DNA from 3 places in the Bradyrhizobium sp. S3.3.6 genome. Region 3 is predicted to be linked to each of the others. Evidence: predicted binding sites of a transcription regulator. Region 3 holds the regulator's gene; each other region holds the start of a gene.
The links. The regulator PhoB, encoded in region 3, activates phosphate uptake and scavenging genes when phosphate is short. The targets are predictions, from matches to a motif close to TGTCATNNANCTGTCAT.
Positions count from the first base shown of each region.

Region 1: ugpB (sn-glycerol-3-phosphate ABC transporter substrate-binding protein UgpB) is a predicted target of PhoB. The motif match lies at 2,254-2,270, and genes of this name have one in related genera.
Region 2: ABID59_RS26040 (acetoacetate decarboxylase) is a predicted target of PhoB. The motif match lies at 3,077-3,093, and genes of this name have one in related genera.

Region 1 covers NZ_JBEPOT010000009.1:44,022-48,379, forward strand. Annotated here, with positions in the region: gene ugpA (sn-glycerol-3-phosphate ABC transporter permease UgpA) at 1-830, opposite strand, end outside; gene ugpB (sn-glycerol-3-phosphate ABC transporter substrate-binding protein UgpB) at 886-2,202, opposite strand; gene ABID59_RS24405 (CaiB/BaiF CoA transferase family protein) at 2,423-3,625, opposite strand; gene ABID59_RS24410 (organic hydroperoxide resistance protein) at 3,799-4,224, opposite strand.
Region 2 covers NZ_JBEPOT010000010.1:103,493-107,850, forward strand. Annotated here, with positions in the region: gene ABID59_RS26030 (carbohydrate porin) at 1-978, opposite strand, end outside; gene ABID59_RS26035 (transporter) at 1,001-2,020, opposite strand; gene ABID59_RS26040 (acetoacetate decarboxylase) at 2,131-2,913, opposite strand; gene ABID59_RS26045 (patatin-like phospholipase family protein) at 3,134-4,330, shown strand.
Region 3 covers NZ_JBEPOT010000005.1:350,925-355,282, forward strand. Annotated here, with positions in the region: gene ABID59_RS18075 (aspartate aminotransferase family protein) at 1-978, opposite strand, end outside; gene ABID59_RS18080 (GcrA family cell cycle regulator) at 1,432-1,941, shown strand; gene phoB (phosphate regulon transcriptional regulator PhoB) at 2,245-2,952, opposite strand; gene phoU (phosphate signaling complex protein PhoU) at 2,975-3,691, opposite strand; gene pstB (phosphate ABC transporter ATP-binding protein PstB) at 3,703-4,358, opposite strand, start outside.

The DNA.
Region 1 (4,358 bases), on a different contig from region 3:
ATGACCATGACCATCAGGATCACCGACTGCGCCGCGGAGCTGCCGAGGTTTCCGCCGATCAGGCCGTCGTTGTAGACCTTGTAGACCAGGGTCTCCGTCGACTTGCCGGGACCGCCGCGGGTCATGGTGTCGATGATGCCGAAGGTGTCGAAGAAGGCGTAGACGATGTTGACGACCAGCAGGAAGAAGATGGTCGGGGACAGCAGCGGGAAGGTCACGGTCCAGAACCGGCGCATCGGGCGCGCGCCGTCGATCGCGGCGGCCTCGAGCACGCTCTTCGGAATGCTCGCGAGACCTGCGAGGAAGAACAGGAAGTTATAGGAGATCTGCTTCCACGCGGCGGCAAGGATGACCAGTGTCGCGGCCTGATTGCCGTCGAGCAGCGGATTCCATTCGATGCCGGCGGCGCGCAGATAGCGCGAGAGCACGCCGAGCGAGGGATGCAGCATGAAGACCCAGAGCACGCCGACCACGGGCGGCGCCACGGCATAGGGCCAGATCAGCAGCGTGCGGTAGACGGCGCCGCCGCGCATCGGCTTGTCCGCCATCACCGCGAGCAGCAGCGCCACGGAGAGCGAGGACGCCGCGATCGCAAACGAGAAGAAGAAGGTTCGGACGATCGTCTCGAAATAGGCGGGATCGCTCAACAGCTCGACATAATTCTCGAACCACACGAAGCTCGTCGAGAGGCCGAAAGCGTCCTGCAGCAGGAAGGACTGAATGACGGCCTGCACGGCCGGCCAGTAGAAGAAAATCAGAACGATCGCGAGTTGCGGCGCAACCAGCGCGTAGGGCAGCAGCTTTGATTGGAAAATCGCTTGCTTTTGCATGATGGGGGTGGCGCCGGCGGGCCGCTCGTCGTGCGGTTCCGCCGGCGCCTTCGCCTTATTTTACGGCGGTCTTCTCGAACTGACGCAGCATCGTGTTGCCGCGCTCGACGGAGGCATCGAGCGCCTGCTTGGCGGTCTTCTTGCCGGCCAGCGCCTGCTCGATCTCTTCGGCCCAGACGTCACGGAGCTGAACCATGTTGCCAAGGCGCAGGCCGCGCGAGTTCTCGGTCGGCTCCTTGTTGGTCAGCTCGAGCAGCGGGGTCTCGAGATAGGGCTGATCCTTGTAGAAGCCCTCGGCCTTGGCCTTTTCGTAGGCGGCCTTGGTGATCGGCAGATAGCCCGAAGCCTTGTGGATGTAGACCTGACGATCGGTGTCCGAGAGGAAGGTCAGGAATTTGGCGATGCCCTTGTATTCGTCGGCCGACTTGCCGCCCATGACCCAGAGCGAAGCGCCGCCGATGATCGAGTTCTGCGGTGCGCCCTTGACGTCAGGATAATACGGCATCGGCGCAGCGGTGAAGTTGAACTTGGCCTGCGCCTTGACGTTGCCGAAGAAGGCCGACGAGGTCAGGTAGATCGCGCACTCACCCGAGGTGAAGCGGCCTTCGCCCTGGTTGGTGCGGCCGGCGTAGTCGTAGGTCTTGTCCTTCTGCAGCTCGACCAGCTTCTCGAGATGCTTCTCCTGCAGCGGCGCATTGAACTCGAGCTTGGTGTCGAAGCCGTCGAGGCCGTTCGCCTTGCTGGCAAGCGGCACGTTGTGCCAGGCGGAGAGCTGCTCGAGATTGACCCAGGTGACCCAGGAGTTGGAGAAGCCGCAGGTCGGATGGCCGTTGTCGTGCAGCTTCTTGGCGACCTCGAACACTTCGGGCCAGGTCTTCGGGATCTCTGCGTTGACCTTCTTCAGCTCGTCGAGGTTGACCCACATGACGGTCGACGACGAGTTGAAGGGGAAGGACAGCATCTCGCCCTTCGAGGTCGAATAGTAGCCGGTGATCGCGGACAGATAATTCTTCGGATCGAACTTCTCGCCGGCATCGGTCATCAGCTTGTAGACGGGCTTCACGGCGCCGGTCGCGGCCATCATGGTCGCGGTGCCGACTTCGAACACCTGCATGATGTGCGGGGCGTTGCCGGCGCGGAACGCGGCGATGCCGGCGTTCATGGTGTCGGGATAGCTGCCCTTGTAGGTCGGGATGACCTTGTAGTCGCTCTGCGACGCATTGAAGTCGTTGGCGAGCTTGACGATGACGTCGTTATTCGCGCCTGTCATCGCGTGCCACCACTGGATTTCAGTCACGGCCAGCGCCGGCGAAGCCGTCATGCCAACCGCAAATGCAACAGCGGCAGCCGCCCCAAAATATCGAAGAGCCATCAAGTACCTCCCTTGGCCGTCAAAAAGAAGCGCTTGCGCTAGCAGCGCCACATGACGTTCACATGACTGTGTAAGCGGCCGAAACGAAAGCAGCAAGCGCTGCCAAAAGGGAAGCCATCAAATAGGCGAAGACGCGCGCTCGGGCAGCCTCCTCCGTCCGCAGTGTACATGCGTGCCCGTGCCGCACTGCGGCATTTGCTTGGGTGACGAGGCGAGGGCCCTAGCGCTTGCGCTCGGGCCCGCAGACTACGCCGCTCTCGACCATCGCGTCGATCTCCGCCTTTGAGTAGCCGAACTCGCCTAGCACCTCCTGGGAGTGCTGGCTGAATTTCGGCGGCAGGCGGCGCAGGCTCGGCTTGTTGCGATCGAGTCGGATCGGCGAGGCCACGCCCTTGTACCAGTCCTTCTCGATGACATCGCCGCGCGCGATCGTGTGCGGGTTGGTCAATGCCTGGTCGATCTTCTGCACCGGGCCCGCGGGCAGGCCCGCGGCCAGCAGGCGATTGCACAGCGGCTCGGCCTCGTGCTGGCTGAACACCGCGGCAAGCTCGGCGCGCAGCGCGTCGCGGTTGGCGATGCGGTCCTTGTTGCGGGCAAAGCGCGGATCGGTGCCGAGCTCGGGCTTACCGATCTCCTTGGCGAGCTTGCGGAAGGTGCCGTCATTGCCGACGCCGATGAAGATGTCGTCGGTCCTGGTCGGGAAGATCGCGTAGGGCACGAGGTTCGGATGCTCGTTGCCGGTGAGGCCGGGCGGCCTGCCATGCATGAAATAATTCGCGGTGTGCGGATGCATGATGGCGAGGCCGGTCTCGTACAGCGTCGTCTCCAGGAACTGGCCCTTGCCGGAGCGCTGCCGCTCGGACAGCGCCATCAGGATGCCGATCGCTGCGTAAAGACCGGTGGTGATGTCGACCAGCGGCACGCCGATCCGCATCGGCCCGCTCTCCGGCGAGCCGGTCGCCGCGATCATGCCGGTCATGGCCTGGATGATGGCGTCATAGCCGGGATTGCCGCCGCGCGGCCCGTCGGCGCCGAAGCCGCAGATCCGGCAATGCACCAGGCGCGGGAATTTCTGGCTGAGCACGTCGTTGCCGATGCCCCATTTCTCCAGCGTGCCCGGCTTGAAATTCTCGATCAGGACGTCGGCCGTCTCCAGCATCTTGAGCAGCACGACACGGCCGCCTTCGGAGGCGAGGTCGAGGCCGATGGAGCGCTTGTTGCGGTTGATGCCGACGAAATAGGCCGCGTCTTCCTCGTGGAAGGGAGGGCCCCAGTCGCGCACCTCGTCGCCTGCCGGCGGCTCGACCTTGATCACGTCGGCGCCATGGTCGGCGAGGATCTGGGTGCAGTAGGGACCGCCGAGCACGCGCGTGAGATCGACGACGCGCAGTCCGCTCATTGCGCCCAAAACGGCTTCAGTCATGCCTTCGCTCCCCTGTGTCGACGTCTGATCACAGGCCTAGCGAGGTTCGTCCAAGCCAGCAATGGCTTGCCGCTTGGGGGCGTATGCGCCGCCGCGCAATCCCGCGGCGCGGCAGATCTGGCGGAAGCGGCCGGCCCAAGGGGGATCTCGGGCCAGCCAAATCCACCGTCAGATCAGACGACCGTCAGGCGGACGTCGACATTGCCGCGCGTCGCGTTGGAGTACGGGCACACCTGATGTGCCTTCTCGACCAGCGCCTCGGCGTCGGCGCGGGATAGCCCCGGCAGCGAGACGGCCAGATCGATGTCGAGGCCGAAGCCGCCTTCCGAGCGCGGGCCGATGCCGACGGTCGAGGTGACGGAGGCGTCGGCGGGAACCTTCGGGCCGCCCTGCGACGACACGAACTTCATCGCGCCGATGAAGCAGGCGGCATAGCCGGCCGCAAACAGCTGCTCGGGATTGTTGCCGGCGCCGCCGCCGCCGCCGAGCTCCTTCGGTGTGGTGAGCTTGACGTCGAGTGCGCCGTCGAGGGTCGCGGCGTGGCCGTCACGGCCGCCGGTGGCTTTTGCGCTGGTCTTGTAGAGGACGTTCACGGACATTTTCGTCTCCTCAGGGTCTTCGGGTTGTGGTGGCGCCTGTATCGCAAACAATTAGATTGTGCGCAATTGAAATTTGCATGCCTCACATTTAATTGTTCGCAATTGAATGTCGGCCCGCCCGGTCCCACAATGCG
Region 2 (4,358 bases), on a different contig from region 3:
TTCTGTCCCCGGCGGCCGCCACAGGGCCTGCTCGACGACCGCATAGATTCCGTAATTGCCGCGAAGCTTCGCCGGAATGTCGGATCCGGTCGGGTCTGCAAGCGAGAAGCCGTCCGCCGTGAAGCGCTGACTGTCGAAATCGCCGAAATGATACCAGCCTCCGGGTGTGACATTGCCGGCAAGCGTGCTTCCGCCGATGTCGACATGATAGTCGAAGTGGACCTGTCCGATCAGCCAGGGCGGATCGTTGACGCGAAACGCCAGACCATGATTGTCGCGCGTCTGCGGATCTCCGCCGCCGGGCGCGGCTGGATTGCCGTTGAACACAGCACCGAAGACGGTGACGTTGTCCGCGACCTGAGCCTTGACGCGAATACCGGGCACCGCAATCGGCGGCGCCGGGCCTCCGGCCGGGAGGTTTGACGCCTTGATCGCGGGCCAGCCAAAGGTGCCGTTGATGAAGAGGTCATCGGTCTGGCTGTCGAAGAACTCGACGTCGGCCGCCTGCTGGCCGGCCCTGATGTTCAGCCGGTCGTTGAAGAAGCTTTGCTCGAAATAGGCGTTGTAGAGCCGCTGGTCAGGCAGTGCCTCGATCTCGCTGATGGTAGCGAGATTATGGATGTAATTCCGGCTGAGCCCGCGGCCGTAGATGATGTAGCCATTGGCAAAGATGCGGCCGCCGGTCCAGCCGACGAGCTTGTCGAGATCGGCGTCGACCGAGAGATCGAGCCGGCCGAAATGGATGGCGCCGCGCGAGACCCCGCCCGAGACATTGCCGATGTTGTCGGCAATGTAGGTCGCGCCGAAATTGAGCCCCTTGTTTGCGAGACCGTCATGCCACTCGTTGAACCATTTTGGGAACAGCCAGTCGGCAGCGCTCTCATCCTTGGCGCCGGCGAACGCGCCGGTGCTCGCGAGCAACATCGCCGCGATCACGACCGAACGTCGCAACGCAAATGTCTGGGCAATCCCACTCACGGCTGACACCGGCTTGCATGCGCTACTTTTTGAAGATGCCGGTGCGCCGCATGAACAGGTAGGCAAGGCCGATCGAGCTCACCATCAGCGCCGCCGCCCAGAGGAAGCCCTCGTCCACGTCGGTGAGCGGCAGGCCCTTGGTGTTCATGCCGAAGATGCCGGTGATCAGCGTCGGCGGCAGCAGCAGCGTCGTCACGATCGAGAGCGTGTGGAGGTGCTTGTTGCTCTCCTCCTCGTTCTTGAAGCGCAGCTCCTCCTCGAGCAGGCGGCTGCGCTCCCGGAGCTCGACGATGTCGTGGTCGAGACCGTCGAGCCGCTGGGCGAGCTTGCCGGCCTGGATGCGCAAGCCGGGCGACAGATGATCGGTGTTCTTCTGGTCGAGCCGATGAAACAGCACGCGCAGGCCGGTGAGCTGGCGGTGCAGCCGCACGCAGGTCCGGCGCAACCTTCCGAGCGTGCGGCGCATCTCCGGCTTGGCGTCGTCGGCGAGAATGCGTTCCTCGATGCCGTCGATCTCCTGGCCGAGCTTGTCGGCCATCCTGTCGAGCGTGTCGGCGACCTCGTCGACGATCTTTTCCAGGAGATGCGCGACATTGTCGACGCGGTAGCCGCCCTCGAGCACACGCCGCGTCGCATCCGCCGAGCACAGCGCCTGATGGCGGCCCGAGACCAAGAGATGCTCGGTCATGGCGAAGCGCAGAAACGCGGTCTCTTCCGTAGCAGCATCGATGTCGCGGACGAGATCGGAGAACACGCCGTAGACGCAATGGTCGATGACGTGAAGCTGTTGGAACGTGTCGCTCGACAACAACAGGTCGCGCGCCAGGGGCGGCAGCTGTGATACCGCGATCCACGGCCGCACGCGACCATCTGTCAAATTGAAATGCAGCCAGAGCCGGCCATCATGGCTGAACTCGATCGGCTGATCGATCGGCAGCGCCTCGGCGCTGCCGTCACCATGCAAACGAAACGCCCACACCAGTCCAGGAATGACAGGCGCGACATCCGATGTCGCGCTGACAAGCTTTGCCGGCTCGGCCATGCTGACCCCAAATCATTGCAGCCCATGCCCGGGGGCCGTTACTGGCCTCCTCCGGGTCCTCCGGTGCAGTCAATTACGCCAGTGTTACAGTTTGATGATGGCGCGCCGCCCTACTCCGCCGCCAACCCCGTCGCAGCCTCAGTCTCCGCTTCCTTGATGTAATCGTGCACCACGCGGCCGAACGGCAGCGTCAGGTCGGCGATGTAGTGATGCGCGCCAATACAGCGGCGGACCGGAAAATCCGCGACCGGGGCGTTGACGTGCGGCACCAAATGCAGCCGGCCGGGACCCATCCAGGAGCCCTTCGGCACGATGTCGATCAGGTTGATGGCGACGAGCTGACAGACCTCGAGATTTCCGTCGACGCCCGGGATCATCTTCAGATTGATCTGCGTCTTCGACAGCGTGGCGCGGGTAAGATCGCCGTTGCCGGCCATGCTCTCGTGCTTGTAGCCCATCGTGCCCATGGCGACGAGCTGGCCGGCATATTCAAGCGTGCCCGTCAGCGTGTCCTTGACGATCTCGAGTTTTGGATGGGCGTACTTCTTGGGAAAGCCCCAGATCTCGCGGCCGGCCGCGATCGGCGGATCATCGTCGAGATACATCTGCGAGACGAAGTTGACCTCCTCGCCGTGCAGCCGCGCTGGAATCACGAGGCCGGACTCGGTGTAGCTGCCGAAGCCGGAGGAGTCCGGCATCTTGATCCATTCGTAGTGCACGATCGGCTGGTCGATCGGCTCCAGCGGCTCAGGCAGGCCGGCACGGATCAGGTCCGGATCGGTCTCGTAGGTGATGACGAGGAATTCGCGGTTGACGAAGCGGTACGGCCCGGCCGGATAGCTCGGCCCGGCGGCCGGCATGGACGGAAGCCTCAGCAAATCTTCCCTGCGCATCGCTGTCTCCTCTGGTGATGCTGTGATGTCCGGCAAGTTCCGACTTTACGCAAATTGCTAGCCGCCGTCATTGACTGCGATGTGACCGATTTCCGTCAGCCGCACGACCTCCTGCCATTCCCGCCCCAACTGACCTGCATGCAAAAGATGCATCGGCCGGCTTTGTCATCACGCCGTCACCACCGGCCGCAATCGTCCAATGAAGGCAGGAGGCATCATCATGGACGCCCGGACGTCGCAGGCGACACAGACGTCGCAACAGACACATCAGACCCGCCAGCCGCCCGCACGGGGCTGGCGGCCGGAGCGCTGCGACCGCGTCGCGCTGGTCCTGCAAGGCGGCGGCGCGCTCGGCGCCTACCAGGCCGGCGTCTACCAGGCGCTGCACGAGGCCGGCATCGAGCCCGACTGGGTCACCGGGGTCTCGATCGGCGCGATCAACTCGGCGATCATCGCCGGCAACAGGCCGGAGAAGCGGCTCGATGCGCTGCGCGTGTTCTGGGAGCGCATCACCAATCGCAAGATCTGGCACTACACACCCGACGGCGACATTTTCCGCCAGTGGCGCAACCTCTACAGCTCCTGGATGACGTCCGCGATGGGCCAGCCGGGCTTCTTCACCCCGCACCAGGTCAATCCCTGGTTCAGCGCCGTCGGCGCCAGAACAGCGACGAGCTACTACGACACGGCGGCACTCAAGGCGACCTTGCTGGAGCTGGTCGACTTCGACCTCATCAACGAGAAGAAGATCCGCTTCGCGGTCGGCGCGGTCAACGTGCTCTCGGGCAACTTCATCTATTTCGACAACGCCCATGACGAGATCGAGCCGGAGCACATCATGGCGTCCGGCGCGCTGCCTCCGGCGCTGCCGATGGTGCGGATCGGCACCGATCATTTCTGGGACGGCGGCATCGTCTCCAACACGCCGCTGCAGCATCTGCTCGACCAGGAGGACGCGCTCAATTCGCTGGTGTTCCAGGTCGACCTGTTCAGCGCGCGCGGCGTGCTGCCGCGCTCGATCCAGGATGTGATGGCCCGCCACAAGGACATCATGTATTCCTCGCGCACCCGCCACAATACCGACGTCTACCGCCGCACGCATAATCTCAAGGTGCTGCTCTACAAGGCGCTCGCGAAGATTCCGGACGAGCAATTGTCCGACGAGGATCGCAGCCTCAAGACGAGCCTGCGCAACATGCCGGAGATCGCGATCCTGCATTTGATCTATCAGCAGAAGGCCTATGAGGGCGACGCCAAGGACCACGAATTCTCTGGCACCTCGATGCGCGAGCACTGGACGAGCGGCTACGAGGACACCAAGCGCACCCTGAAGCGCCGCGACTGGATCAAGATGCCCGACGAAGGCATGGGCCTCGTCGTGCACGACGTGCACCGGGAGACGGAGAGCGCGTCGTAGTCCTATTCTCCTCGTCATTGCGAGCCTG
Region 3 (4,358 bases):
GCTGACGACATCGGGGTGACGATCGATCACGGAGGCGAGCTTCTGCTTGAGCAGCAGCGACATCTTCTGCACGTGGTCGAAGAAGCCGGGCTTGAGCATGACGTCGAGCACGGCGTTCGCGGCCGAGATCGCCAGCGGATTGCCGCCGAAGGTCGAGCCGTGCGAGCCGGGCCCCATGCCGGTGGCCGCATCCGCGGTCGCCAGCACCGCGCCGATCGGGAAGCCGCCGCCGAGCGCCTTGGCCAGCGACATCACGTCAGGCGTGACGCCGGTGCGGCGGTGGGCGAAGAGATCGCCGGTGCGGCCCATGCCAGTCTGCACCTCGTCGAAGGCGAGCAGCAGGCCCTTCTCGTCGCAGAGCTGGCGCAACGCCCTCAGGAAAGAAGGCGTCGCCGAACGAACGCCGCCCTCGCCCTGGATCGGCTCGATCAGGATGCCGGCGGTCTGCGGACCGATCGTCTTCTTCACGGCCTCGATGTCGCCGTGCGGGATCTGGTCGAAACCGTCCATCGGCGGACCGAAACCTTCGAGATATTTTGCAGAGCCGGTCGCAGCCAGCGTCGCCAGCGTGCGGCCGTGGAAGGCGCCTTCGAAGGTGATGATGCGGTAGCGCTCCGGATGTCCTTTGGAGAAGTGATGATGGCGGACCAGCTTGATCACACCCTCCAGCGCTTCGGCGCCGGAATTGCAGAAGAACACGAAGTCCGCAAAACTCTCGTTGCAGAGACGCGCGGCGAGCTTCTCGCCGTCCGGGCTCTGGAACAGGTTCGACATGTGCCAGAGTTTTGTGGCCTGCTCCTGCAGCGCCTTGACCAGCGCGGGATGGGCATGGCCGAGCGCATTCACCGCCACGCCCGAGGTGAAATCGAGATAGCGATCGCCATTGGTTGCGATCAACCAGACGCCTTCACCGCGCTCAAAACCGATGTCGGTTCTGGCGAAAACGGGGAGCAAGTGCGGCGCTGCGCTGTTAGCCATGATGGTCTCTTTGGATGTTTCGGACGGCCTGAAACTGCGTTGCGCAGCGCATCATTGGTCCGGAAAACGAAACGTGCCGCCTTTTAAGGGCGGCACGCATCACTATCTTATGCTTGGCACCATTGGTGTCAATGCCGCCCGGAAAGCCCCGCGAAACCCAGATTCCGTAGTCTTGCGGTACCGAATTTGCGGGTTTTGGCCACGGAACATGTGGAAGCGAGTCGGCGGACTCTTGCGCGTGAGTCACGCCATATTGTAGCGTCTGGCTTGTCAGATACGACATCTCGTGCAGCGGTTCTGATCCCAAAAGTCCTCATGTACCGGCGTAAACGTTCGGGCGTATCATTGCGCCCGGCGAGCCTTAAGGGATTCTGGCGGCACGGATTTTTCGAGGCTTAGGCATTCGTTGTGCGGCCCCCAGGATGGCAGGCGCGCGGCGAAGGAAAGGGTGCAATGACGGTTTTGACCTGGTCCGACGATCGCGTCGAACAGCTGAAAAAGCTCTGGGAGGCCGGACTTTCGGCCAGCCAGATCGCCGCTGAGCTTGGGAATGTCACCCGTAACGCCGTGATCGGCAAGGTTCACCGGCTCGGCTTGTCGGGCCGCGCCAAGAGCCCGTCTTCGGCAGCTCCGCGGCCGCGCAAGGCGCGTCCAGCGCCGCACATGATGCGGGTGAGCAGGCCCATCGCACGCGGCAATACCGCGCTGGCGCAGGCTTTCGAGGTCGAGGTCGAGGCTGAACCGGTCACCTACGACAACGTGGTACCGATGAGCCAGCGGCTGTCGCTGCTCGAATTGAACGAGGCGACCTGCCACTGGCCGGTCGGCGATCCCTCGAGCCCGGATTTCTTCTTCTGCGGCGGCAAAGCGCTCTCCGGCCTGCCCTATTGCGCCCAGCACTCGCGGGTCGCGTATCAGCCGGCAGCGGATCGCAGGCGGGCCCCGGCGAAGCCGGCGCGCTGAGTTAGTCGGCTTCCAAGACTTCGCCGTCCAAGCGGCGGCGGCTCAACTTGCGACGGCGCTAACTCCCTCCGCCGTCGTCCCGGACAAGCGCGCCTCAAGCGCGCGCAGATCCGGGACCCATAACCACCGCGAGATGTGGTTACGGGTACTCGGAGTTACCTTTTTCGTGCAACAACGACGCCCTGTGGTTATGGGTCCCGGATCTGCACTCCGCTCCAGACAACGCTGCGCGTTGCCAGGAGCTGCGCTTGTCCGGGACGACAGCTGAGATTGCTGCCCCAGCCGAGCTCACGTCAGCCAACCCTACGCCTGCTCGGCCTTCGCGAACCGATCGTCCAGCGCGTAGCCCGCGCCGCGGACGGTGCGGATCGGGTCCTGCTCGCGGCCGAGATTGAGCAGCTTGCGCAGGCGGCCGATATGCACATCGACAGTGCGCTCATCGATGTAGATGTCGCGGCCCCAGACGCTGTCGAGCAACTGCTCGCGCGAGAACACGCGGCCGGGATGCTCCAGGAAGAACTCCAGCAGGCGATATTCGGTCGGGCCGAGATCGATCGGCCGGCCCGAGCGCGCCACGCGGCGCTTTTCGCGGTCGAGCTCGATGTCGCCGAAGGCCAGCACGGTTGCGAGCCGCTCCGGACTTGCGCGCCGCAGCAGGCCCTTCACGCGCGCCAGGAGCTCGGGCACCGAGAACGGCTTGACGATGTAGTCGTCGGCGCCGGTCGCCAGGCCCCGCACCCGCTCGCTCTCCTCGCCACGCGCGGTGAGCATGATGATCGGCAGCTGCTTGGTGTCGGATCGCGCACGCAACCGCCGGCACAGCTCGATGCCTGATAGCCCCGGCAGCATCCAGTCAAGCACGATCAGATCGGGGATGTGCTCCTTGAGGCGGGTGTCGGCGTCGTCGCCGCGCATTACCGTCTCGACGTCATAGCCGTCGCCTTCGAGGTTGTAGCGGAGAAGCTCGGTCAGAGCTTCCTCGTCCTCAACCACCATAATGCGTGCGCCCATCGGGTCGTCGCTCCTTGCGTAATCAGGTGTTCGGGACCGTGGTGGCGAAGGTCGTCATGTCGCCCTTCGGCCGCTTGTCGGTGATCGCCTGGCCTTCGATCATGTAGAACACGGTCTCGGCAATGTTGGTGGCATGGTCGCCGATCCGCTCGATGTTCTTGGCGCAGAACATCAGATGGATGCAGAACGAGATGTTGCGCGGATCCTCCATCATGTAGGTGAGGAGCTCACGGAACAGCGAGGTGCAGATGGCGTCGACTTCCTCGTCGCCCTTCCACACCGCCATCGCCGCCGGCAGATCGTGCGCGGCATAGGCGTCCAGCACCGACTTGACCTGCTGCTGCACGAGGTCGGTCATGTGCTCGAGGCCGCGGAACAGCTTGAGCGGATGGAAATCCGTCTCCAGCGCCGCGACGCGCTTGCCCATGTTCTTGGCGAGGTCGCCGATGCGCTCGAGATCGGTCGCGACGCGCATGGCGCCGACGATCTCGCGCAGATCCACCGCCATCGGCTGGCGGCGCGCGATCGTGAGCACGGCGCGCTCCTCGATCTTCTTCTGCAGCGTGTCGAGCTCGGCGTCGATGGCGACGACGCGCTGGCCGAGCGCGACGTCGCGGCGGATCAGCGCATCGACGGAATCGACGATCATGCGCTCGGCGATGCCGCCCATCTCGGCGACCAGGCGCGTGAGCTCCTGGAGGTCGGTGTCGAAGGCCTTTGCGGTATGTTCAGAACCCATGTGCCGTCTCCTCAGCCGAACCGGCCGGTGATGTAATCCTGCGTGCGCCGGTCGGTCGGCGATGTGAATATCTTGCTGGTGTCGTCGAACTCTATCAGCTCGCCGAGATACATGAAGGCGGTCTTGTCGGAGACGCGGGCGGCCTGCTGCATGTTGTGGGTCACGATCGCGATCGTGTAGTTCTCGGACAGCTCCTGGATCAGCTCCTCGACCTTGGCGGTCGAGATCGGGTCGAGCGCCGAGCAGGGCTCGTCGAACAGGATCACCTCGGGCCGCACCGCAACGGTGCGGGCGATGCAGAGGCGCTGCTGCTGGCCGCCGGAGAGCGACAGGCCGGAGGCGTTGAGCTTGTCCTTGACCTCGTTCCACAGCGCGCCGCCGCGCAGCGCCTTCTCGACGCGGTCGTCCATCTCGGATTTCGAGATCTTCTCATAGAGACGGATGCCGAAGGCGATGTTCTCGTAGATCGTCATCGGGAACGGCGTCGGCTTCTGGAACACCATGCCGACGCGGGCGCGCAGCAGATTGAGGTCGAGCTTGGGGTCGAGGATGTTGGTCTGGTCGAGCATCAGCTGACCGGTGACGCGCTGGCCCGGATAGAGGTCGTACATCCGGTTGAAGATGCGCAGCAGGGTCGACTTGCCGCAGCCCGACGGGCCGATGAAGG